Linked DNA regions of Fulvivirga ulvae. The protein of the gene in region 1 binds, or shares a complex with, the protein of each later gene. Links are inferred from orthologs where the notes say so. Each region holds a gene or a part of one and is shown on either strand. Other genes may lie near its edges.

The links.
Region 2: the proteins of LVD17_RS08455 (region 1) and smc are in contact, whole or in part, in a crystal structure (PDB 3ZGX), measured with the Bacillus subtilis proteins. The link is inferred for Fulvivirga ulvae from one-to-one orthologs.
Region 3: LVD17_RS08455 (region 1) and scpB share a complex: the UniProt entries of both Bacillus subtilis proteins name them as parts of the cohesin-like complex. The link is inferred for Fulvivirga ulvae from one-to-one orthologs.

Annotation. Positions count from the first base shown.
Region 1 is NZ_CP089981.1:2,053,626-2,061,131, forward strand. What follows is about bases 330-3,197. They hold LVD17_RS08455 (segregation and condensation protein A), read right to left. Parts: upstream 2,205-3,197; coding sequence 1,455-2,204; downstream 330-1,454. Other genes in these bases: LVD17_RS08450 (lysylphosphatidylglycerol synthase transmembrane domain-containing protein), read right to left, coding at 399-1,454; dxs (1-deoxy-D-xylulose-5-phosphate synthase), read left to right, coding at 2,393-3,197. Outside these bases: LVD17_RS08445 (T9SS type A sorting domain-containing protein), read right to left, coding at 1-69; more of dxs, read left to right, coding at 3,198-4,318; LVD17_RS08465 (alpha/beta fold hydrolase), read left to right, coding at 4,322-5,092; LVD17_RS08470 (hypothetical protein), read right to left, coding at 5,089-5,238; LVD17_RS08475 (S9 family peptidase), read left to right, coding at 5,493-7,506. UniProt on the Bacillus subtilis protein: Participates in chromosomal partition during cell division. May act via the formation of a condensin-like complex containing Smc and ScpB that pull DNA away from mid-cell into both cell halves.
Region 2 is NZ_CP089981.1:4,432,309-4,441,054, forward strand. Bases 3,004-7,111 are described here. They hold smc (chromosome segregation protein SMC), read right to left. Parts: upstream 6,750-7,111; coding sequence 3,204-6,749; downstream 3,004-3,203. Other genes in these bases: LVD17_RS18960 (hypothetical protein), read left to right, coding at 6,858-7,111. Also shown: translocation and assembly module lipoprotein TamL, read right to left, coding at 1-1,641; LVD17_RS18945 (RNA methyltransferase), read left to right, coding at 1,651-2,421; LVD17_RS18950 (YfiR family protein), read right to left, coding at 2,418-2,957; more of LVD17_RS18960, read left to right, coding at 7,112-7,163; LVD17_RS28515 (hypothetical protein), read left to right, coding at 7,226-7,357; LVD17_RS18965 (hypothetical protein), read left to right, coding at 7,776-7,970; LVD17_RS18970 (T9SS type B sorting domain-containing protein), read left to right, coding at 7,970-8,746. UniProt on the Bacillus subtilis protein: Required for chromosome condensation and partitioning.
Region 3 is NZ_CP089981.1:2,422,663-2,430,258, forward strand. What follows is about bases 3,020-5,977. They hold scpB (SMC-Scp complex subunit ScpB), read left to right. Parts: upstream 3,020-4,194; coding sequence 4,195-4,761; downstream 4,762-5,977. Other genes in these bases: LVD17_RS10020 (isoaspartyl peptidase/L-asparaginase family protein), read right to left, coding at 3,020-3,317; LVD17_RS10025 (TraR/DksA family transcriptional regulator), read left to right, coding at 3,805-4,191; LVD17_RS10035 (pseudouridine synthase), read left to right, coding at 4,810-5,640; LVD17_RS10040 (sensor histidine kinase), read right to left, coding at 5,666-5,977. Outside these bases: LVD17_RS10010 (lamin tail domain-containing protein), read left to right, coding at 1-1,920; LVD17_RS10015 (hypothetical protein), read left to right, coding at 2,110-2,271; more of LVD17_RS10020, read right to left, coding at 2,268-3,019; more of LVD17_RS10040, read right to left, coding at 5,978-7,015; LVD17_RS10050 (4Fe-4S dicluster domain-containing protein), read left to right, coding at 7,430-7,596. UniProt on the Bacillus subtilis protein: Participates in chromosomal partition during cell division. May act via the formation of a condensin-like complex containing Smc and ScpA that pull DNA away from mid-cell into both cell halves.

The DNA.
Region 1 (7,506 bases):
ATCAGTGGCATTTACTGCTAAGCTTATTACTGTAAAAAGCGTAGCTAAAATTGCATTTCTTGTTTTCATGTCTGTTTAATTTTGAGTTTTAATTTTCATTTGACACTGCAAATGTCGACACGAAAAGCCTAATAAGTGTTTATGAGATGTTCAAGACATTCTTAAGTATTCGTTATGCACAACGCCACTTTTTGCCTCGGTTGTTATGCTTGTTTTAAAAAGGGGTCAAAACAGCCAAAAAATACCATAAGTGAAAATTTGGTTAGTATGCAAAAGATCAGAAGCGGATATTTCACTTAAATAAAAAGCCAAATTTTAGGTTGGCCAAGTTCACAAAACCAAAGAATAATTGGTGTTAATAATCACTTAACATTCACCTGAAGCCTGTTATATAAATGTCAGTATTTAACGTATGCCTCTTTTTTCTTGCCCCTAAAAAAAACTCTCTTTATCCATCTTGGCAGAATAAGTGCGCCAATAATCAGATACGGATAGTAAGTTAAAAGCCTCCAAAACAGTGTTACGCCTAACGTAAATTCATTGAGGTAAACTGTAAAGAATTCGATGAAAAAGTTTTCTGCCAGCCCTGAACCTCCCGGTGTAGGAGAAATAAGCATCACGACCCAAAGTATAAGGTGCTTACCCAATAGCAAAAGGTGATCGGTTATGACAAGGTCGTTGGCGTATGCGGCGATCAAACAATTAAGGATGGCATAGCGGGAGATCCAGGCTACTATTGTAGCAAGTATTATTTTGCCCCAATATCTTTTTTTCTTGCCCTTAATGAGTGAGCTCGCCCACATCACTTCATTGCCATGCTGATATGCCGCATACCTCCATTTTCTGAGAAACCTGATCGATGTAATCTTTATAAGTATCCATTTAAATAGTCTTGGCCTGAAGAAGAGTGCAAAGATCATTATGAAGGTATAGATCGCTATCAGCGAATAGCTTGAGACAAACAGCCCTTTAAGAGTGCCCTCAAAGTCAGGGAAGTAATTAGGGTCGATGAGTAAAAGAGCCACCGGCGCAAACACTACAAAGAAAAGGTTATCAAGTATAGCCGTGAGCATCGTGTATGCTATGGACTTACCCAGGTTGATCCCCTCTTTTAGTAATATAAAAACAGCAACTGCGGTGCCACCAACCACGGAAGGGGTTACTGCGGAAGCAAATTCCCATAGCAAGATCACATAAACACTGCTGGACCAGCTCAAATCTTCATTAGTAAGTGTGCGGATTCTGTAAATATAGGCAAGCTCTTTGATCACAAGCACGCCGAAAGCCATTACGATGGGGAAAATATCAGCCTGAAAAACCAGGTTTATTTTTTGAGGTGTAAAACTATCATCTGTAACTACAAGGAATGCTACAAAACCTACACTGATGGCCACTGGCAACCAGATCTTGTTAGGATTCAGCGTCTTCAGTATTTTTTGGGTATCCAGGTTCATCTACTCGGCTGCCACTTGCTCCAGTTTTTCGATCCAGAAGTTATTGAACCCTTCACCTAAATGCATGGTAATAAGGTTCATCTGAAGCAGTTCAAGTATTGCCAGAAAGTTAAAAATTACAGCTATTTTGTTTGGATCATAAGCTATTATTTTTTCAAAAGCCAGCTTTGGTATTTTTTCCAGGGTATTCATTACGTAATCACGCTGGCCGGAAATAGTATATGGATATTGTATTACCTCGTGTCTCGGTTTGTTTTTTTCAACTTCATATCGCTCCATCACCTTCAGATACACTTTCAAAAGCTTATAGAGATCCATATCCTGAAGCTCAGACTCCACATTGACTGTTTCAGACAGCGATCTTACTTCCTTCATGAGGTTGCCACGTTTCTCTTTTTCTATCTCTTGCTCCTCCATCTGCTGAAGCTGCTCGAGTACAGATTTGTACTTTTTATACTCCAGCAGGTGCCTTACCAGCTCCTCGCGCGGGTCTATTTCATTACCTTCTTCGTCCAATTGAGGTCTGGGCAAAAGCATTTTTGATTTAATACGCATTAATGTAGCGGCTACAAGAATAAATTCGCTGGCTACCTCTATGTTCATTTCCTCTAGTCGGTGTAAATAGTCAAGGAAATCGCCTGTGATTTTTGATATGGGAATATCGTGTATGTCGAGCTCATCTCTTTCAATAAAAAAGAGCAGAAGGTCAAATGGGCCCTCAAAAAGCGGTAATTTTATTTCAAAGCTCAAAACAAATAATTGCTTTAAATTTTTCTTGCAGAACTTCAAAGATATTACTTATACCCTGAAATAATATCCGGTTGATAAAAAAAATGTACTTTTGAACTTTATAAGAAGAAATAGCCGTTTGCAATAGGTAAATAAAACACTTAACTTAAGTTATTGTTTAACAGTTACATCATCGATTTTTCTATATAATGCTGATTGAACCCGGAAAACTTTTAGCCACTGTAAACAACCCTGACGATTTAAAAAAGCTTGATCAGACACAGTTGGTGCAGTTATGTGAAGAACTGCGAACCTTTATTATCGACAATGTTTCTGTCTACGGTGGCCATTTTGGGGCAAGCCTTGGTGTTGTGGAACTTACCGTAGCCTTGCATTATATCTTCAATACCCCAAAAGATCAGCTTGTATGGGATGTTGGCCACCAGGCTTACGGCCATAAAATACTTACAGGCAGAAGAGATGTTTTCCACACCAACAGGATGTACAAAGGCATGTCTGGCTTTCCGAAAATGAAAGAAAGTGAGTATGATGCCTTTGGAGTAGGTCACTCCTCCACTTCGATATCTGCTGCCCTCGGTATGGCTGTTGCCTCCAAGTATAAAGGGGATGAAACAAAGCAGCACATAGCTGTTATTGGCGACGGTGCTATGACAGGCGGTTTGGCATTTGAAGGGATGAACCATGCCGGGGTTTCTAACTCTAACCTGCTCATTATTCTCAATGACAATTGCATGTCTATAGATCCCAATGTGGGGGCTTTAAAGGATTATCTGACCGATATCACGACATCTCATACTTATAATAAAATGAAAGATGAAGTATGGAATGTACTAGGTAGGATCAGCAAGTTCGGACCAAATGCCCGGGAAATTATTTCAAAAGTAGAGAATAGCGTCAAATCATTTTTGCTTAGCCAAAGCAACATGTTTGAATCGCTTAACCTGAGATACTTCGGCCCGGTTGACGGCCATGATGTTAATCACCTGGTGAGCGTACTCGATGACCTGAAAGATATTAAAGGGCCTAAAATCCTTCACTGTATCACCAGAAAGGGAAAAGGCTATGGACCTTCGGAAAATGGCAACCAGACTACCTGGCATGCCCCGGGTAAATTCGATAAGCTTACGGGAGAGATTCGCAAAAAGGTACATGAAACTCCCCAGCCTCCAAAATATCAGGACGTATTCGGCCATACACTTGTAGAACTGGCCGAAAACAATGACAAAATCATAGGCATCACTCCTGCTATGCCTTCCGGCTCCTCTATGAATATTATGATGAAAGCTATGCCGGACAGAGCTTTTGATGTTGGTATTGCCGAGCAGCATGCCGTTACCTTTTCAGCAGGACTTGCTACTCAAGGTTTGATTCCCTTCTGTAATATTTACAGCACTTTTATGCAAAGGGCTTTTGATCAGGTGGTGCATGATGTGTGTATTCAGGATCTACCGGTAAACTTCTTCCTGGACAGAGCAGGGTTCGCAGGTGCAGACGGACCTACGCACCACGGAGCTTACGACATAGCATATATGCGCTGTATACCTAATATGATCGTGGCATCACCAATGAACGAATCGGAACTCCGAAACCTGATGTACACTTCTCAATTGCCTCGCAAAGGCAAAGCTTTTACTATAAGATATCCACGCGGTCAAGGTGTAATATCTGAGTGGAAAACACCCATGGAAGAGGTAAAAATAGGCACTGGCAGAAAAATAAAAGATGGTGAAGAAGTAGCCATTCTCACCATCGGTCATATCGGGAACTATGTAGTTGAAGCTTGTGAAAGGCTTACGAAGAAGGACCTTAATCCTGCTCACTATGATATGCGCTTTGTGAAGCCGCTTGATGAGGAGATGCTCCATGAAGTTTTCGGTAAATACAAGAAAATAATAACCATAGAAGATGGTTGTCTGATGGGTGGTTTTGGAAGCGCTGTTTTAGAATTTATGGCAGAGAATAATTACTCTGCGCAAATAAAAAGGCTTGGCATTCCTGATGCTATAATAGAGCATGGGGAGCAAATAGAGCTTCAAAAAGAATGTGGATTTGACCCGGAAGGAATAGAAAAGGCTGTAATAGCCCTCACCGAACCCGCGCTCGCGAAGAATTGATCCATGGCAATTTCTTTTACAGAAAAAGGTAACGGCTTTCCTGTTGTATTGATTCATGGCTTTTGTGAAACAAGCGAAATATGGACTGATTTTGCAGATGCACTTGCAGAACATTATAGGGTATTAGCACCTGATCTTCCCGGCTTTGGAAATACGCCATTACCGAAGAGTGACTTTAATATCGACGATGTTGCCGAAATGGTCTATCAGTGGCTTAAAATGCTAAACATCGACAAAATGGTTATGATCGGGCATTCTTTGGGCGGCTATATAACTCTTGCATTTGCGCACAAATACCCGGACATTCTGAGTGGCATAGGCCTGTTCCATTCCACGGCATTTGCTGATAGTGATGAAAAGAAATCCTCAAGAAACAAGACCATTGACTTTGTAAAGGATAGGGGCGTCGATGTATTTGCACACTCATTTGTGCCGCAGTTATTTTATATCAAAAACAGAGCTACTCTGAAAAAAGATGTCGAGAGTGTGGTAAATTCGGCTGCAAAAACTGCAGAGGTCAGCCTCGTGGCATACACCAAAGCTATGCGCGACCGCCCTGACCGAACGGATGTATTAAAATCTCTCGCAGTTCCAATTTTGATTGTAGCCGGCAATAAGGATACTTCCGTGCCTATTGAACATATTTATGCGCAGGAGCTTATGCCTAAAAAAGCAGTAGTGCATATCTTCGATAATGTGGGACATATGGGCATGTTTGAGACCAAAGAAAAGTCTCTGAGAGCCGTTCAGGGTTTTGTCGCTTATTGTACTTAGCCTCCACAACCAAGGTTTTTCTTTAAATTCCTGTCAGGAAGCACCCCTCGGTGCTCCTTTTCCTCTTCAAACTCCGGCTCTCGGTCTTTTTTGTCCCCTTTAGCCTCCTCTTTTTGCTTTACCTCTTTTTTATTCTTATCACTCATACTTTCGAAAGTTTTGCTGTCCATTCAAACATAAAATAGACCATAGTAAAAAACTATGTATTACATTTAACAGTTTTTAATGACCTTGGGTTTATCTAAACTGGTTATCTAAAGACCATTTCAAATATAAAAGTAATCGTCTTTAGCCTAGTGCCTCAAACTTTTTAACATATATGAAATTATTACGTCAATACACTTTTGCTCTGCTGATAACCTGTATTTTTGCAAGTTGTGAAAAAAATGAGAAAGAAACGATGAAGAAACCTCTACCTCCAAAGGCAGAAAAAATTGAAAAACAACTTGTAGCCCACGGGCATACCAGAATAGATAATTATTACTGGCTGAATAATCGTGAAGACCAAAAGGTAATTGACTACCTGAATGCTGAAAATGCCTATACAGATACACTGATGAAGCACACAGAGGATTTTCAGGAGAAACTTTACAATGAGATTGTAGGCCGTATAAAACAAACTGATGAATCCGTGCCTTATATGTCAAATGGATATTGGTACTATACCCGATACGAAGAAGGACAGGAGTACCCTATCTATTGCCGCAAAAAAGAGTCTTTGGAAAATGAAGAAGAGGTAATGCTCAATGTCAACGTAATGGCCGAAGGGCACGAATATTATCACGCTACAGGCCTGAATGTAAGCCTTGATAATAATCTGTTGGCCTTTGGCATAGATACAGTAAGCCGAAGACAGTACACCATTTATGTAAAGAATCTTAAAACCGGCCAACTCCTTGATATGTCCATCGATAATACGACCGGAAGCAGTACCTGGGCAAACGATAATAAAACACTTTTCTACACCAAAAAGGATCCGAACACCCTGCGGTCTAACCAGATATTCAAGCACCGTCTGGGTGCAAAAACTGAGGATGACCTGATATTTGAAGAGGAGGATGATACCTTTTACACCGGAATATATAAAACCAAGTCGGACCAGTATCTCATTATCTGGTCTGGCAGCACGCTTACTAACGACTACAGGATATTAAATGCCAATGATCCTGAGGGAGAATTCCGGCAGTTCTCTCCAAGAGAAAAGGGGTTGGAATATTCCATTGAGCATTACAACGATAAATTCTATGTTGTAACAAACCTGGACGCCGTGAATTTCAGGCTGATGGAAACTTCTGTTGAAAAAACTCACAAAGAAAACTGGAAAGAAGTTATTGCACATGACCCTGAGGTGTATCTTGAAAATATAGAGGTTTTCAAAAATCATCTGGTAGTTGAAGAACGTTCTAAAGGGCTCTCTCATTTGAGGATCATTGACCAGAAGACTAAGAAGGAGCATTACCTAGACTTTGGTGAAGAAGCCTATACCGCTTATATCTCTGTTAACCCTGAGTTTAACACTAACCTGCTGCGTTATGGCTATACTTCACTCACCACGCCAAATTCTACCTTTGATTATAACATGGAAACCCGTGATAAAATACTACTTAAAGAGCAGGAAGTGGTAGGTGGCTACAACAAGGAAGAGTATGAGACCAAACGACTCTACGCTGAAGCCAGGGATGGAGTGAAGGTGCCCATTTCCCTCGTCTATAAAAAATCACTTAGAAAGCCGGAAGGTAACCCAACTTTATTATATGGGTATGGTTCATATGGAGCTACTATGGATCCTTCTTTCAGCTCCACCAGACTGAGCTTACTGGAAAGAGGCTTCGTGTTTGCGATTGCCCATATCCGAGGAAGCCAAATGCTCGGCCGCGAATGGTATGAAGAAGGTAAAATGTTTAAGAAGAAAAATACTTTTAATGATTTTATCGACTGTGCAGAATACCTGGTTCAGCAGCAATATGCTCAGAATGACAACCTGTTTGGCATGGGCGGTAGCGCCGGAGGCTTGCTGATGGGTGCTGTCGTTAATCAAAGACCGGATCTTTGGAAAGGAGTAGTTGCCGCAGTGCCTTTTGTAGATGTAATGACTACTATGCTGGACGAAAGTATACCGCTAACAACCGGCGAATATGATGAATGGGGTAACCCTAATAATAAAGACTCTTATGAATATATGTTGTCGTATTCCCCTTATGATAATGTAAAAGCGCAAAACTATCCTAACATGTTGATTACTACAGGCTTACATGATTCCCAGGTACAGTATTGGGAACCCGCCAAATGGGTGGCCAAGCTTCGTGAAATGAAAACAGATGATAATAAGCTTTTGCTCAAGACTAACATGGATGCGGGTCATGGCGGGGCTTCCGGCAGATTTGAGAAGTTCAGAGAAGTTGCGTTGGATTATG
Region 2 (8,746 bases), 2.4 Mb from region 1 along the record:
CCTGTTTCCGTTTCTTTCCAGAGCCAGTAGTGTACCCAGAAAGGCTGAGTCCAGGTTAGAGTTGATAATACTCACATCGGTTGCTGTAAAGCTGAATAATCCCCGGTTCTCATTTTGCCATGAGTAAGTATTTGAAAAATTGGTGTTTTTCCTAACGTATTCAGGCCTGTCTGTATAGGTATAGCCTGCCAGTAACCGTGTTTTAGGATTTACCCTCCCCAGCTTTTCTTTTGCCCTGGTACTCAAAGGCAGTACGAACTGTGGAAATGTAAGGGTAGCATTAATCCCGGCCTCTACACTGGTGTACACATCATTTACTTCGGTAGCTGGGGCTACTCCTTCAATACCGATCCGCCCGTTAACTTCAAATATTTCCAGGCCTTTGAATACGTTTCTTTTCTTAAATGAAAGATTGTAAAATGGCCCTGGAAACCCCTGAGTTACATTGATACCAACTTCATTGGTCCATTGGTAGCGGTTCAAAGGGCTAGTAAATATGTTGGCTATAAGCTTACCCCCTGATGAATCATAATGAATATTAATGAAACGAAAATGGTCAAGGTTGGCCAGTTGTCGCTGCGTACTGAAAGTATTCGATTTACTATAAACACTATCTTTTTTGATGAAAACCCTTCTGTTGAGGATTTTTTCATTGTATTGATAATTATGGTAGCGGTAGGTAATACCCCTGTATTCCTTTTCCGTTCTCAGTGAGTCAGGTATGAGGCTTACATCTGCATCGGTAGTGAAGTTAACAGCGCCAACAGTAAAAACTTTATGATAACCCCGTTTCGAAGGTTTATTGATTACAGTTTGAATAGCTATCTTTTTATCACCTATTAGAGCGGTATCTACATTGAATTCTACATATTGTCGGCTAAAGTCAAAATATCCGTTATCTTTTAACAACAGATCAATTCTTTCCCTTTCCTTTGTTAAGTTATTTTGTTCATAATTCTCACCTTCCACCAGATAACTTTTATCCTTATTTTTCTCCAGTACTTTGCTTATTGTGCTGTCACCGGTTTGAGTGAAGAGGGTATCAATCCTGTATGGTTCTCCCTGATCCAGTAAATAGGTTATAGAAAGGCGCTTGTCTGCAATGTCAATGGCAGAATCTACTTTTGCCTGGAAATAGCCTTTGGAGTTTAGGTAAAGTTTCAGTCTTCCCATTGTTTGTTCAGCCAGGGAGGAATCAAATACAGCAATAGGTTCTCCCCATCGCATGAGTACATTGCCTTCCTGAATGGTTCTGTTGATCTTGGCTATTTTCTTTCTTTTTTTTCTTTCATACCGTTCAACCTTTTTCTTTTTATCTTTTGTCTTGGCAAGGGCTATTTTTGAATTCCATTTGGCTCTTACAGCTTCGCGTCTGGCCTCGTAGGCTGCAATATCATAGTTGTCCAGACCCCAATAGTAGAACCATACATAAGGAGAGAAAGGGATGATGGGAAATTGTCTGTTGGGCTCCTGCGCATATAGCTGGTCAAGTTCTTCTTTATCCAGGTTCTTGGCACCTTTTATTTTCTGTTTATACAACAATTTTTCACCATCTTTCAGATATTTGGTACCCAGACACCCTGAAGTGACTACACCAACAACTAAAAAAAATACTAGGTACAGGGCTATCCTCAAACTCAAACGCTAATTATGGTATCGAAAAGTAATGCGAAGTTCATCAAATCACTGCAATTAAAGAAATACAGGAAACAAGAACAATGCTTTTTGGTAGAGGGGGCAAAAAGTGTGCTTGAAGTATTAAATTCTGGTTATGAAATAAAGCAACTGATTGCTACGGAGGAGTTTATCAATAGTATTGCCGTGTTGGATCGCAATGATTTTGAAATTATTGCTACTTCAGCAAAACAACTAGGGGCCCTGGGAACATTAAAAACCAATGATGCAGCCATTGCAGTGGTTCGTATAAAGGCTCGGAAGGAAATAGAATTGTACTCAAATACCTGGATACTTGCTCTTGACGATATCAATGACCCGGGTAACCTGGGGACTATTTTGCGCATCGCTGACTGGTATGGGATCAAAGAGGTTGTGGCTTCAGTTCAGACCGCTGATTTTTATAATCCGAAGGTAATTGCTTCCTCAAAGGGATCATTCTGCAGAGTAGATATGTTTTATGAAGATCTGCCTGAATTTTTAAGTAAAGTTGAGTTGCCAATATATGGTGCACTGATGGAAGGAGAGGACGTTCATAGTACTCAATTTGGGCAGGGAGGGATACTGGTGATGGGAAATGAAGCTAATGGTATTTCCGGACAGGTTTTAAGTAAGGTAAGCAGGAAAATAACAATACCCCGTTATGGTAAGGCAGAGTCTTTAAATGTGGCTATGGCTACAGCCATTATTTGTGATAATATCAGGAGAAGCCACCAGGCTCCTCCTGAATTAGTTAGCCACAACTAAACTTCAATACCCATTTCCGTGAGTTTTGAAGATATTTTTAATGCTGATTTTTCAACAACTTTCTTGTTGATCTCAAATCTTAGTTTGCCGTCAATTGTGATGAGATTGATGGCGCTGCCACGTTTGCATAACCCTTCTTTTTCCGTAATGATTAATACCTTTTGACCATTGCTGCTATAAGCTTCAAACTCGGCACTGCTTTCATTGGGAATAAAGAGAATATCCGAGTGTTTTGTGGCTTCTCCTATTGTTGAAAATGATTTGATAACGATCTTTTTATTTGAACTGGAGCGGTCAGAGGCTATTTCATTAAACAGGTTGATCATTTCCTGGTTATCAGATAATATCCCGATAACAAGCTCTTCGCTGGCTTCAGGCCATTGGATATACTTGATCATCGAAAAGATTACAAGTCCTTTAATACGATCTTCTTTTGCGTTTCTTTCTTTTGTGGTAAGAGCGTTTGCATTTAAACTGGCTACGACGAACAGTACTAGCGTCATATAAGCAGAGATGTTGGTTTGGATAGATTTCATTTGATATAATGTTTGGTTGAAAATGATATATCAAATTTGGCATCTAAAAAGGCCATTTCTATCAGGGAATTTCTGAATGTTAAATTTCAGGGAAACTCCTTTCAAAAAGTAAGCCTGGGGCAAATTTTCGATACTTTACCGGAACATATTAATCTGCTAACAGACGCTCCGGCATCAATCTCAGGGTTCACCCCGAGATCGGTTCTGCAAAAATTGATGATAAATGAAAGAGTATACTCATGGATACTACTGATCTGCCAGCTCCCGCAGGTCAACAGGCACCACTCTTGATACACCTTGTTCTATCATAGTGATACCGTAGATTACGTCGGTGCTGGACATAGTACGCTTATTGTGCGTTACAATGATGAACTGCGATTCTTTTGAGAATTTCTTTATGATTTGGTTGAATTTATCAATGTTGGCATCATCCAAAGGAGCATCCACCTCATCAAAGATACAGAAGGGTGCCGGTTTTAACAGGTAGATCGCAAAAAGCAGGGAAGTGGCTGTTAAAGTTTTCTCACCTCCTGAAAGCTGGTTAATGGTCAGAGGGCGTTTACCTTTGGGTTTAGCTATAATCTCAATGCTTGATTCAAGGGGATTTTCAGGATCACTCAGCCTCAGGTCACAATCATCCTCTTCAGTGAAAAGACTTCTGAAAACTTTCATGAAGTTTTCCTTTATTTTTTCATAGGCTTCAATGAAGGTCGTTTTTGCTACGGTATCTATCTCATCAATGGTGGTAAGCAGTGATTCCTTGGCTTTAAAAAGGTCTTCTCGCTGGGAAGTAATAAAGTCGTTTCTTTCTTTGATTTCCTGGTAGGCCTCCATAGCCATAGGGTTGATTGGCCCCATTTTCTCAAGTTTGTCCTTGATTTTAGCTACATCCTCCTGCAAGGTATATTCATCAGGTGTTTCTTCGGTTGTTACCTCAGCTTGCTCTTCCTCCATCAGCTCATCCAGTTTGATATTGAACTCGACTGATAGTCTTTCCTTGACGGAGCTTAGCTCAAGTTTTGTTTCATTGAGTTTGTTCTGAAGCTCCATGAGCAATGTATCGATACCCTCACGGTTCCTTTGTATCTCTCTGGCAGACTTATCAATCTCGTCGATATCCCCCCGGGCTGCATAGTACTCTTTTTCAGCTTCATTTACTGCCTGCTCGATACTTTCTTTTTCATCGTACATACCGATCAGCTCATCGTCGCTGGTTTCCGCCTTTTCTACGAGTTGCTTGATCTCAGTTTCATTTTGCTTCAGCTCTTCCTGATTTTTCTCTATCCTTGCTTTGCTGCTTTCAAAAGCATCCTGCTTATATTCTATTTCCTGTTCAACACTCTTTACCCTGTTTTCCTGCTGATGATAAAAGATATTCTGTTCATTAAATGCCGATGATTTTTCTGCCAGCAGCTCACTTTGTTCGTTCAGGTCTGAGATCAAATGGCTGAGCCTGATCTCTTTTTCCTGTTGCTCCTTTTCTTCTTTTTCGGCGTTGGGTTTATCTTCGGCAATAGCCTCTGTAAGCTCTTCTATCTTGGCGATAATATCTTCCTTGCGCATATCAGCATCAGAAAGCATCTGGCTGAACTGTTCTTGCTTGGTTTTAATGGAAATGTACTCTTCATTGATCAGCTTGATCTCTTCCCTCAGCTCTTCAATTTCATTTTTTCTAGTACTACCCTTTAGCTTTTCCAGCTCTTTTTGCTTTTCGCTGAGGCTTTGCTGTACTTCACTTAGTTTTTTAGAGAGCTGCTTTATTTCCTTGTCTAGCTTCTCCAGGTTTTTTGCACGTCCTATCTTCTTTCCTTCAAAAAGACCTACCGACCCCCCGGAAATGCTGAACCTTCGTCGCGTAACCTTACCACTTTTGGTGATGAAAATATTGTCATCATCCTGAGGTATATTTTTATAGTCACCTTCCAGGATATAAACCCTGTCCAGAATGTGCCCCATTAATTTCCTGTACTTACTGTCATATTCCATGATTTCAGTGGCAGGGAAGGCGTTGTCGTACAGTCTGGTATCGGATGGGGTAAACTTCTCAAAGGAATCCAGAATGAAGAAATTGGCTTTGCCCTTGGCTGCATCACTTAAAATATTGATCGCTTCATAAGCCTCTGCTTCCTGATCAACTACATAATAATTAAGGTATGGTTCCAGGTAATTCTCTATAGTCACCCTGTATTCATCATCACAGGTGAGTATATCAGATAGGAGGGGAGCATTCTTTTTCCATCCTGTTTTTTTCTTTAAGAATTTGATGGCCTCGGGAAAGCCTTCGAGATTCTCGACCAGAGATTTGGTTAGATTATACTCATTTTGTCTGGCATCAAGCTTCCTGTTAGTTTGGGTAAGCTCTTCCCGGATTACCTCGATGGTTTTAGTGGTTGACTCCATCCTGTTTTGAATGTCTTCCTCCGAAGCCTGCAGTTTCTGTTGCTCTTTGTTTTTTACAGCCAGTTGCTCAGACAAGGCATTAACCTTCTTATCGAATTCTATTAAGCTGGCACTCTGCTGGCTGGTATCCGTGGCTGTTTTTTCAAGCTCCTGTTTTAAGCTGGAAAGCTGTAGCTCTTTGATTTCAACAGATTTTTTTAATTGGTAAACCTCTTCCTGCTTATTCTTCTGAATTTTTCGCAGGGTATCTGTTTCCTCCTGTAGTTGAGAGGTTTTCCTTTTCTGGATTTCGTAATCCTCCTTTAGAAAGGCAACCTTTTGCTCAATTTCATTCAGTATTTTCTGGGCAGAGCTTCTTTCATGCGTAAGACTTTCAACACTGAATTTGGCCCTTTCATTACTTTTCCGGTCTTGCTCAATCTGGTCTCTCAGGCTTTCGGATTTGTCATTTAAAAACCTCAGACGTTCATTTTTAATCTTTTTTTCGCTCTCGTATTGCCTGATCTTGTTTACATGCTCGTTGAGCGTCTTTTGTCTGGATGCCAGAGTTTTCTCCTTATTAATAAGATCTGCCTTCGACTTTTCCAGGCTAGCCTCTTTTTCACTGACCTGTTTGTTGAGGCTTATCTTTTTGTCATTTTCTGACTCAATCTGTTTTCTAAGCTGTTGATAGCTCTCCGTGTGTTTGCTTATGGTAAGCTTTGCCAGGAGGATACTTGACCTTTTATACTCTTCTTTTAGTTTATAATATTTTTCAGTCTGCTTGGCTTGCCGCTCAAGAGACTTCATATTTTTTTCTATTTCATACAAGAGATCCTCTACACGCTCAAGGTCAGCATCAGTATCCTGTAGCTTTTTGAGGGTTTCTTTTTTCCTTTTTTTGAATTTCGATATTCCTGCAGCCTCTTCAAATAACCCTCTTCTGGAATTATCCTTGTCATTAAGGATGTCATCCACCATTTTTAGTTCTATGATAGCGTAACTGTTGGAAGCAATACCTGTATCAAGAAAAAGGTTGGTAATATCTTTTAACCTGCAGGTAACACCATTCAGCAGATATTCGCTTTCACCGGATCTGTAGTAACGTCTGGTGATCGTTACCTGGGAGTATTCTGTAGGTAGTAAGTTTTTAGTATTATTAAAGGTGAGTGAAACTTCAGCAAGCTGCGTAGGCTTACGTTTTTTAGTGCCGTTAAAAATTACATTTTCCATCTTTTCAGAGCGCAATGTTCTGCTGCTCTGTTCTCCCAGCACCCAGCGGATAGAATCAACAATGTTTGATTTTCCACACCCGTTTGGTCCAACGATCCCGGTAATACCTTCATCAAAGTTTATCGTTACCTTATCACCAAAACTCTTAAAACCCTTGATCTCTAGCTTGGAAAGTTGCATTCACTTAAAACTAATTAAAAGATTTGATTGCCCTGATGCTAACTATAGCATTTTTAATCAAAGCAAAGGCAACAAATTTAAAATTAAAAATGATAAATTTGTTAAACCATGGATGTCGAATTAATACTTTATATCATATTTATTGTTATTGCCATTCTTTCGAGGGTCTTAAAAGCTAAGAAAGAGGGCAATCCACCAACCACATCAGACCAGGGAGGATCTATAGATTCTCCCGGGAAAAAACAGAAAAAACACTCACCTTTGAAGAGCTGCTCAGGGAATTTACAGGAGAAGAAGCTCCTCGTAAGCAAGAGCCTGAAGAGACGCCCCCATACTCTTATGAAGAAGAGGTCTATTCTTATGAAGATGAATATGCCGATGATGAAATTCGGGAAACTTATAGCAGGTCTGTAAATGAGGCCAAGAAGCTGAAAACAATTGACGAACTCGTAAGCCTGGATGAACCATTGGAAAGAATGGAACATTTTAAGCCATACGAAACGGAGGAAGAAAATTCGGTTGCAGGCGAGGTTTTGGAGATGCTTCAGGATGAAGAAGGAGCGCGCAAAGCGATCATCCTTAGCGAAATCATCAATAGAAAATACTAATTTTAATTAATTTAGTTCAATCAAACGTTATTTCTGAGTAAATATTGTGTAAAAACTGGGTTTTTTATTACGAAATATTACTCATATGACTAAATTGAGCCTTTGATAAGCATTACTATTTGAAAAAACCAATTAAAGATACATCTTTACTTTTTGATACTATGTCGGAATAGTACAATATGTCTGTAGTCGGTTACTTTAATTTTTTTAACTATATATATTGAAAACTTTTTAAATTATGTCCTATCAGGCGCGGTTACTGTTTATAGCTTTAGCTCTTTATTTAAGTCCACTAATTCTTAACGCCGATATTGATACTGGGTGTGACAATATGGTTATAGATTATAGTGTAAACAATTGTTATGGTTCAGATGACAATGGCCAAATATTGATAGAAGTTAAAAAAGGGGTCTTCCCTTTGACATTTAAACTTTTTGATCTTAATGGCGGAAGTTACGAATTCATCCGGGAAGAAACAGTGTACTCCAATTCTGATATTTTAAAGTTTGACCAACTAAAGGAGTCGTCATATCTGGTTCAAATGGAGTCTGGAGATTGCTCTAAAACAATAGGTGGTTTGCAAGGGATAAAAATCAGCAGAAAACGACAATAATGAAGAGACTTTTAACCTTTCTTTTACTTTTAGGTCCGGTTTATTTGTATGGTCAATGTCCTACAAATGCTAATTCTGTTATAGAAGTATGTAATGATGCCAGTGAAGAGGCTACTATTACGGCTACCTTTAACGATGGAACCCCCCCTTTTACGTATGTATTATTTGACCTTTCGGGACCAACTGCAGTTTCTGATCCCTTCGGACCTGTAACTGTTACTGAAATAGCTCCCAATATTGTTCAGTTTGGGTTGGTTCCCGACGGTGATTATGTGATAAGGGTAAATGGTCCGGGACCATGCACGTCAATAATAGGAGGGTTCGGTATTAATGTGAATTCTGCTAATGCAATGGATGTTTCTTCAAGTGTTTCTCCAGCTTGTACACCTGGAACAGGTGCCATAGATTTGACAGTTACAGGAGGAGTAGCTCCATATTCATTTGCATGGAGTGGTCCTACGGCAATAGGGGATGTTGAGGACCCTGTTAACCTAGATGCAGGAACTTACGATGTGACAGTAACAGATGCGAATAATTGTACTTTTGACCTAAATGGGATTTTTGTGGCGATTGTTACCACTGCTGATGCAGGTTCTGATCAATTGTTATGTTCAGATGCAGCAACCTTGGCCGGAAATAACTTTTTAAGTGGAGAACAGGGAACATGGACGGTTTTACAAGGTTCGGGATCCTTTTCTCCTGATGCAAATACTCCTAATGCTACGGTTACAGGTTTATCAACAGGTATCAATGAATTTAGATGGACTATCACTGAC
Region 3 (7,596 bases), 370 kb from region 1 along the record:
GTTTCACGGTCGCAGCTTGATCTCATTTTTTCCGAGCGTCTGGAAACATCAGCAGGAGAAGATATTAATAATTATTTTGTGAGTGACGGTATTGGTTATCCTTCTTCCGTAACGGTCGATGAAGCCGATTCCAGGATTGTTCATTTGGATTTTGCTTCCGATTTTGCAAAAGGGAAGATGCACCAAATTGAGATTAAGGGTGTGCAGGATCTTTCCGGGAATGCGATTTCATCAATATTTTATGGATTCGTGTATTTTGTTGAAGAGCTGGCTGCGTTTAAAGATGTTATAATTACAGAAATATTTGCTGATCCAAGCCCACCCAATGATTTGCCGGAAAGAGAATTCATTGAAGTTTACAATAACAGTAATAAGGTTTTCGACCTCGCCAACTGGCAATTCTCAGACTTGAAGGATACAGCTATATTGAATAGTTCCTACTTCTTTCCGGGGGATTATTTAATATTATGTCCGGAGGAGGCTGCCCCGGAACTTGCCCCATATGGTCAGGTAATGGGATTGAATAATTGGCCCACTCTTAACAATAATGAAGATTTTCTGTTGATCAGGGATGCCCATAACCGGGTAACAGATTCCGTACATTATTCCTCCAGCTGGTACAAAAGCTCTTTAAAATCAGATGGTGGCTGGACCCTCGAACTCATTGATCCGGCAAATTTATGTGGCAGTGGCGGCAATTGGACTGCTTCTGAGCATCTGTCTGGCGGCACGCCGGGTGCCATTAATTCCGTAATAAGTGAAAATCCTGATTTTACTCCTCCTCTGGTAACGGAAGTGTTTGGCCTTCGTGCGGATTCGGTAGTGGTGAGGTTTAATGAGGTGCTGGATACTGATATTGTTCCGGGAAATTTTATTATAAACCCGGCAGTTGAGGTTTCAAGTGTGATTCCAGGCAGTGGTTTAGATGAGATAGGGCTCAAACTTTCTGATCAGCTTCATGGCAGTATAACCTACAGTCTGAAAGTGAACGGCATCAGAGACTGCAGTGGTAATCTTATAGATGAAGAAAATTTATACGATTTTTATCTGGTTGAACCAGCCGACAGCTTTGAAATAATTATTAACGAGGTGCTGTTTAATCCCTATTCAGGCGGAGTGGATTTTGTGGAGCTTTACAACAACTCCTCAAAACATGTTAATCTCAAGGACTTGTTACTGGCCAATGGTGAAAAGCTGGATGGTCAATACCATAGCAAGCAAATATTTCCGGTTGCTGCCAGCAATATTGTATTAAAGCCGCATAATTATATTGCTCTGACGGAGAGCTCTATAGTATTGAAGGAAAACTACCCAAGATCGGATGAAAGAAACTTTAATGAGGTTAAAAGGTTGCCGGCTTACAACGATGATACAGGTGTAGTCATACTACTAAATCCGGATTCAGCCGTTCTGGATTTATTTGAATACTCTGAGGATCTTCATTTGGCTCTGCTTGCAGATAAGGAGGGGGTATCGCTGGAAAGAATTTCTTTTGTTGCACCTACCAACGAGAGTAACAGTTGGAAATCTGCAGCCTCTGCTGCCGGCTTTGCCACCCCGGGATATATAAACTCTCAAGTCAGTAAAGGCTTCCAAACCAACAGCGGACAGATCATTGCTGAACCTAAAGTAATTGTACCGGACGGGTCTGGCCACAATGATTATACTACTATTAATTATGCTTTTGATAAAGCCGGTTATATAGTCACCACGCGAATATTAGATGCGTTTGGAAGAACTATAAAAATACTTGGGGAAAATGATTATTTACCTGCCGAAGGGTTCTATACATGGGATGCAACCGATGAGGTGGGATCAAAAGTCCGGACCGGTTATTATCTGGTTTTTCTTGAAGCTTTCGGCTTGAACGGGGAGGTGCTGCGGTTTAAGGAAAAAGTTGTGGTTGGTACAAAATTTTAATTGCCGATTTATCGTAATAACCATATGATTCACAAACAGCTGCGTCATTATCAGCACTAAATTTTAACTAATTTTAAGATTACTTTTAAACTTTCCTTTAAATCATAAATTCAATTACATAATCCAAACTATAGTAAAAAAAAATTGTTTTATTTATGATACCTAATAAACCTAAAACGTGCTATAGTTATGAATTGTGTAATTGATAAGTCCATTCTTTTTCACTTAAGACAAGGAAAGAAAGCAGAAGTGATCCTAAGGTATATCAAAATGAAATACCGAATAAGCATGGATCTGTCTGCGTTGAAAGAGCGGGTTAAAAACCTCAACTCTCAGCTTGAGTTAACCTAATCTTTATAGATCTTAACAATGGGGTTATTTTTTTCACGAATATAACCCCTGTACATTCCTGCCGTATTAAAAGGCATTGCTATATTGCCTTTGCGATCAAGGGCAATTATTCCACCGGATCCTTCTTTTTTGATGAGCTTGTTCATCACTACTTCGTTGGCGGCATCTTCCACTGTCATGTGTTTGTATTTCATTAATGCGGCAATGTCATATGCCACCACATTTCTTATAAAAAACTCGCCGTGCCCTGTTGCGGAGACACCGCATGTGGCATTTTCGGCATACGTACCAGCGCCAATTACAGGAGAATCGCCTATGCGGCCATATCTTTTGTTAGTCATGCCTCCGGTAGAAGTACCAGCTGCTATATTGCCATAAGCGTCCAGGGCCACACAACCTACTGTGCCAAATTTATAATCGGGATATTGATCAAGGTATGCCGAAGTGTTTTCCTTTTCCCTGATACGCTGTAATTGTTCATGACGATTTTCATCATAGAAGTAGGAGGGATCAACTATTTCCAGTCCCTGCTCCGCGGCAAACTGCTCTGCACCATGGCCAGCCATCATTACATGAGGTGATTTTTCCATTACAGCCCTTGCGGCCAAAATAGGACTTTTCACATTTGTCACGCCAGCTACAGCCCCGGCCTCACTTGTTTTACCGTTCATTATGGAGGCATCCATTTCATTTTTCCCTTCATTAGTAAAAACGGCACCACGGCCTGCGTTAAATAGTGGTGACTCTTCCAATATCTGTATGGCCGTACTAACTGCGTCAATACTTGTACCCCCGTTTTCCAGAACGGCATACCCGCTGTTGAGAGCTTCCTGTAGCTTGGCCGTATAGGCAGCCTCCTTTTCGGCACTCATGTTTTCCTTTTTTATCGTTCCTGCTCCTCCATGTATTACCAAAGTAATAGGTCCGGGGGGTTGTGTTTTTTCATCTTCTATTTCCTTGGAAATGGTTTTTTCTCCTTTTGGAGAAGGTTGGCATGCGATAAAAAAAATAAGAAAAATGAAGATATATGACTTAACAACTTTCATAAACAGGGCTGGTTTTTTGCTTTTTTGAATTCAAAATGTCTGGAATAAAAACAATTTACCCAATATAACCTTTTTTTATTTTGGGTTCCAAAACCAGACCTTGATAGAAGTGGAGTTTAATACGGGTTAAAAGAATCACCAATAGGGTAATACGACGTGATTCTCCAATCTGTTCAACGGACTCAAAAATTGGCTCGTACATCTTTCTTTAATTAAAAAGAAAGTTCCTCTATTTCAACTTATCCTTTTAGGAGATAAGGCTTCTTCTTAAATGGAAATAGACTTTTGCTTTAAAAAATCGAAACATTCAAGGAAATAACTTTTACAAATCAGCTTAATTTTTATTGGTTTTATGGCACTATTTTAAATTAAATTTGTTTAGACCTGAAACAATTTATTCAATATAATCTTTTTTGTTTTGGGTTCCATAAACTATTTTTAGGCGGTTTTATTGGAACCGATGAAATTTAACTAAAATTTTAGCATAATGAGTAAGGAAGAAAAGACCAGGTATTCAGAGGCAGAGTTAAATGAGTTTGAAGAACTCATTATCGAAAAATTAGAGAAGGCCAAAAACGAGTTGAAAATATTAAAAGAAACCCTCAATAAAAGTAACGACGAGGGTACAGACTCTACTTCCGGAAATACCAAAGTGCTTGAGGACGGAGCAGATACAGCTGAAAAAGAAAACCTTAGTCAATTGGCTGCACGCCAGCAGAAGTTTATAAATAACCTGGAGAGCGCATTGGTAAGAATAAAAAATGGTACTTATGGTGTCTGTTCTGTAACCGGCAAATTGATCTCTAAGGATCGTTTACGTGCAGTACCTCACACAACCCAATCTATAGAAGCTAAACTAAGCCAGCAGAATTAATCGGTGGATTTTCTTCAGAATCATATAGAGGCGTTGATATTTTGTTCGCCCGGCCCTATAAAGGTTAATGAACTTAAGGCATGCCTCTCTGAGATGTTTGAGGCAGATGTACCAGAAAAGGACATTGAAGAAGCTTTAAAAAAACTGAAAGAAAAATTTGAATCTGATGAATTTTCTTTCAGTTTAAACCATTCCGGAGGAGGTTACCAATTCTTAACAAAACCGGCATATCAGGCCAGCATAGGTATAATGCTGAAGCAGCAATCCAAAAGAAGATTGTCTACCTCCGCATTGGAAACACTTTCTATCATTGCCTATAAGCAGCCTGTTACCAAGTCAGATGTGGAGAGTATCCGTGGTGTTAACTGCGATTATGCAGTACAGAAGCTTCTGGAAAAAGGCCTGCTGGAGATCAAAGGAAAATCAGAATCAATCGGCAGGCCATTACTATATGGAACCAGCGATTTTTTTATGGAGTACTTTGGTATCAATAGTCTGAATGAATTGCCGACACCAAAAGATTTTGCGCCTGCAGATGATAATTCAATCGGAGAAGAGTCAGAAAATTGACTTTGTCCGTCAAACATTTAAAACCCAGTAGCGATACTGCGTTATCTTATGAAAAAATCAAGAAAACCAGAAAACAAACGTAGCAAGGCTGATGTGAAGGGCCGCGCCAGGTCACAATCCACGTCAAAAGCCAAAAAGGATACTCCTAATATTCCGAAGCAGGATACTCCACAAGAGATTCGCTTGAATAAATATATCTCCAACGCCGGAGTCTGTTCCAGACGAGAGGCGGATAAACTCATAGCTGCCGGAGAAATAAAAGTTAACGGACAGGTAATTACAGAACTTGGTTATAAAGTTGAGGCTACTGATAAGGTTGTGTATAAAGGGAAGAATTTAACCCCGGAAAAGTCTGTTTATGTACTGCTCAATAAGCCAAAGGATTTTATTACCACTACCGATGATCCGGAAAACCGCAGGACAGTAATGGAGCTGGTAAAAAACGCCTGCGAGGAAAGAATATACCCTGTAGGCCGACTTGATAGAAATACAACGGGACTTTTGCTTTTTACTAATGATGGAGAGCTTGCCCGCAAGCTGGCCCACCCTTCTCACAAAGTGAAAAAAATCTATAGGGTAGAGCTGGATAAGAATATTACCAAAGAAGATTTTGTGAAGATTGAAGAAGGGCTGGAGCTTGAAGATGGAGTGGCCGTGGTAGATGGCTTAGGCATAGTGGATAACAATAAAAAAATACTCGGGATTGAAATTCACATCGGAAAGAACCGAATAGTACGACGAATTTTTGAGCACCTTGGTTATGAAGTGATAAAACTTGACAGAGTAATGTATGGCCCGCTGGATAAACTTAATCTTCCAAGAGGTAAATGGAGGTTTTTGACAGATAAGGAAATAGACAAATTAAAGCGGCTAAACTAGCATCCTCCGGTTTTATTTTGTGCCGTCAGAGTTCAGGCTCGGGAATAACAATTTTGAAAGTTGATCCCACCCCCGGTGAAGACTCCAGAGATATGGTGCCGTTGAGTTTCTTAACGGCCTCTTTAACAATAAACAGCCCTAACCCGGAGCCTTGTGAGTCAGTTGAAGCCCTGTAAAACATGTCAAAGATCTTCGAATGGTGCTTGGGGTCAATGCCATTTCCATTGTCTGAGATAGTGATGGTAACAACTCCTCCTGATTTATGAAAACCAACTTTAATGTAAGGATCTGCCTTGGAGAGATCATGATATTTGACGGAGTTAGAGATTAAATTATTCAATATAGTTACTAATCTGTCTTTATCTCCGTTAAGCAGATTCTTTTCATTGGGTTCATAATCAAGCCTGATAGCCGATGCCCCTTTGGCAAATTTTACTGCACCAATTACATCATCCAGCAGTACATTGAAATCCAGTTTGGTTACGCTAAGTATCCTTTTACTGTTTTTAGAATAGTTAAGTATGTCGTTAATCACCTCATCCAGTTTTTGGATTCGCCCTTCTATCCGTTCAAAAATTTCCAGGGTTTCCTGGTCTTTACTTTGGTGCTTGGCAAGGTAGGTGAGGCCTAGTATTGAAGCTATTGGAGAACGAAGGTCATGGGAGGTACTGTAAAAAAAGCTATCAAGCTCTGCATTGGCTTTTTTAAGGTCGCGACGTTCATTCTCTAACAACCAAATGACCATCCCCATACCTATAAGCGCCTGAAGAAAAAAGTCCAGAAGCCCAAGGTGAGCAACATATGGAAATTTGTATTCTATACCAATAAGTGGTAGCAGACCTACAATAAAATAGTTGATCTGTTCAAGACCAAACACTATAAAAGCCACCGTAAGCAATTTTTTACCAAGCCCTTTAAAAGTTGAGGTAGTAATTATTATCCAGATTCCTGTGGCCAGAAAGCCTGCGCCTGTAATGAGTGCTCTCACACTTACCCTTACAAAAAATCTCTCATCTGAGGCAGAAGTATCATTAAGGAATAGTATACCAGATACTGTTGCAAGTGCGATGGCAAGCAGTAGTATCATGAATAATCTTGATTTTTGAAACTTTCTTTCATTGATTAACTCCCATGTACCGATAAAAAGTAAAACGGTTTGAATATAGGAAGCACTTATCGACACAATAGTTAGTGAAACCCAAACGGGATGGTCGACAGGATATATCCACATGATTTGTAAAATGGAGGCAGCAGTAAGCAAGTATAAAGCAAAAGCACACCAGCTTAAAGACCAGATCTTGAGATAGTGCTTGCGGTAGACATTAAAGGTGTACAGAAATAAAAATGCCAGGATGATGCACCAAACTCCTTGCATCAGGTGCTGAGAAAAAAGTCTTATCGAAATTTCAGGCAATGGGAAATGATTTTTTTAAATTTCCTAAAAGGTAATTACAACCGCTTAAGTTATCAAGAACAATTATAAATTAGAGGGAAAAATAGTATGCTTGCATACTATTTTTGGTCATATGTGTTAATTTTAAGCCTATAATCTAAACTACCTAAAGAAACATAACTGATGAAAAACACCAATAACATAAAACAAAAAAGTCCCGAATTTCTTCGGGACTTTGATGTGGTGCTGAGTGGGCTCGAACCACCGACTCACGGATTTTCAGTCCGATGCTCTACCAACTGAGCTACAGCACCGTTGTAAGAGGATGCAAAACTATATAATTTTATAATTGATGCAAATAAAAATAATAAATTTATACATATAAATTTACTTGGAATGGAATACATAGGACAGATAGCATTTTTAATCATACTTGGAGCAGCCACGTTTGTGCTGCTTAAACGCATTAGGCGTATAAAAAGCAATATTAATCTGGGTAAGGATGTTGAGATAAACGATAGCACTTCTCAGCGGTGGAAGAATATGTTTTTGATCGCGTTTGG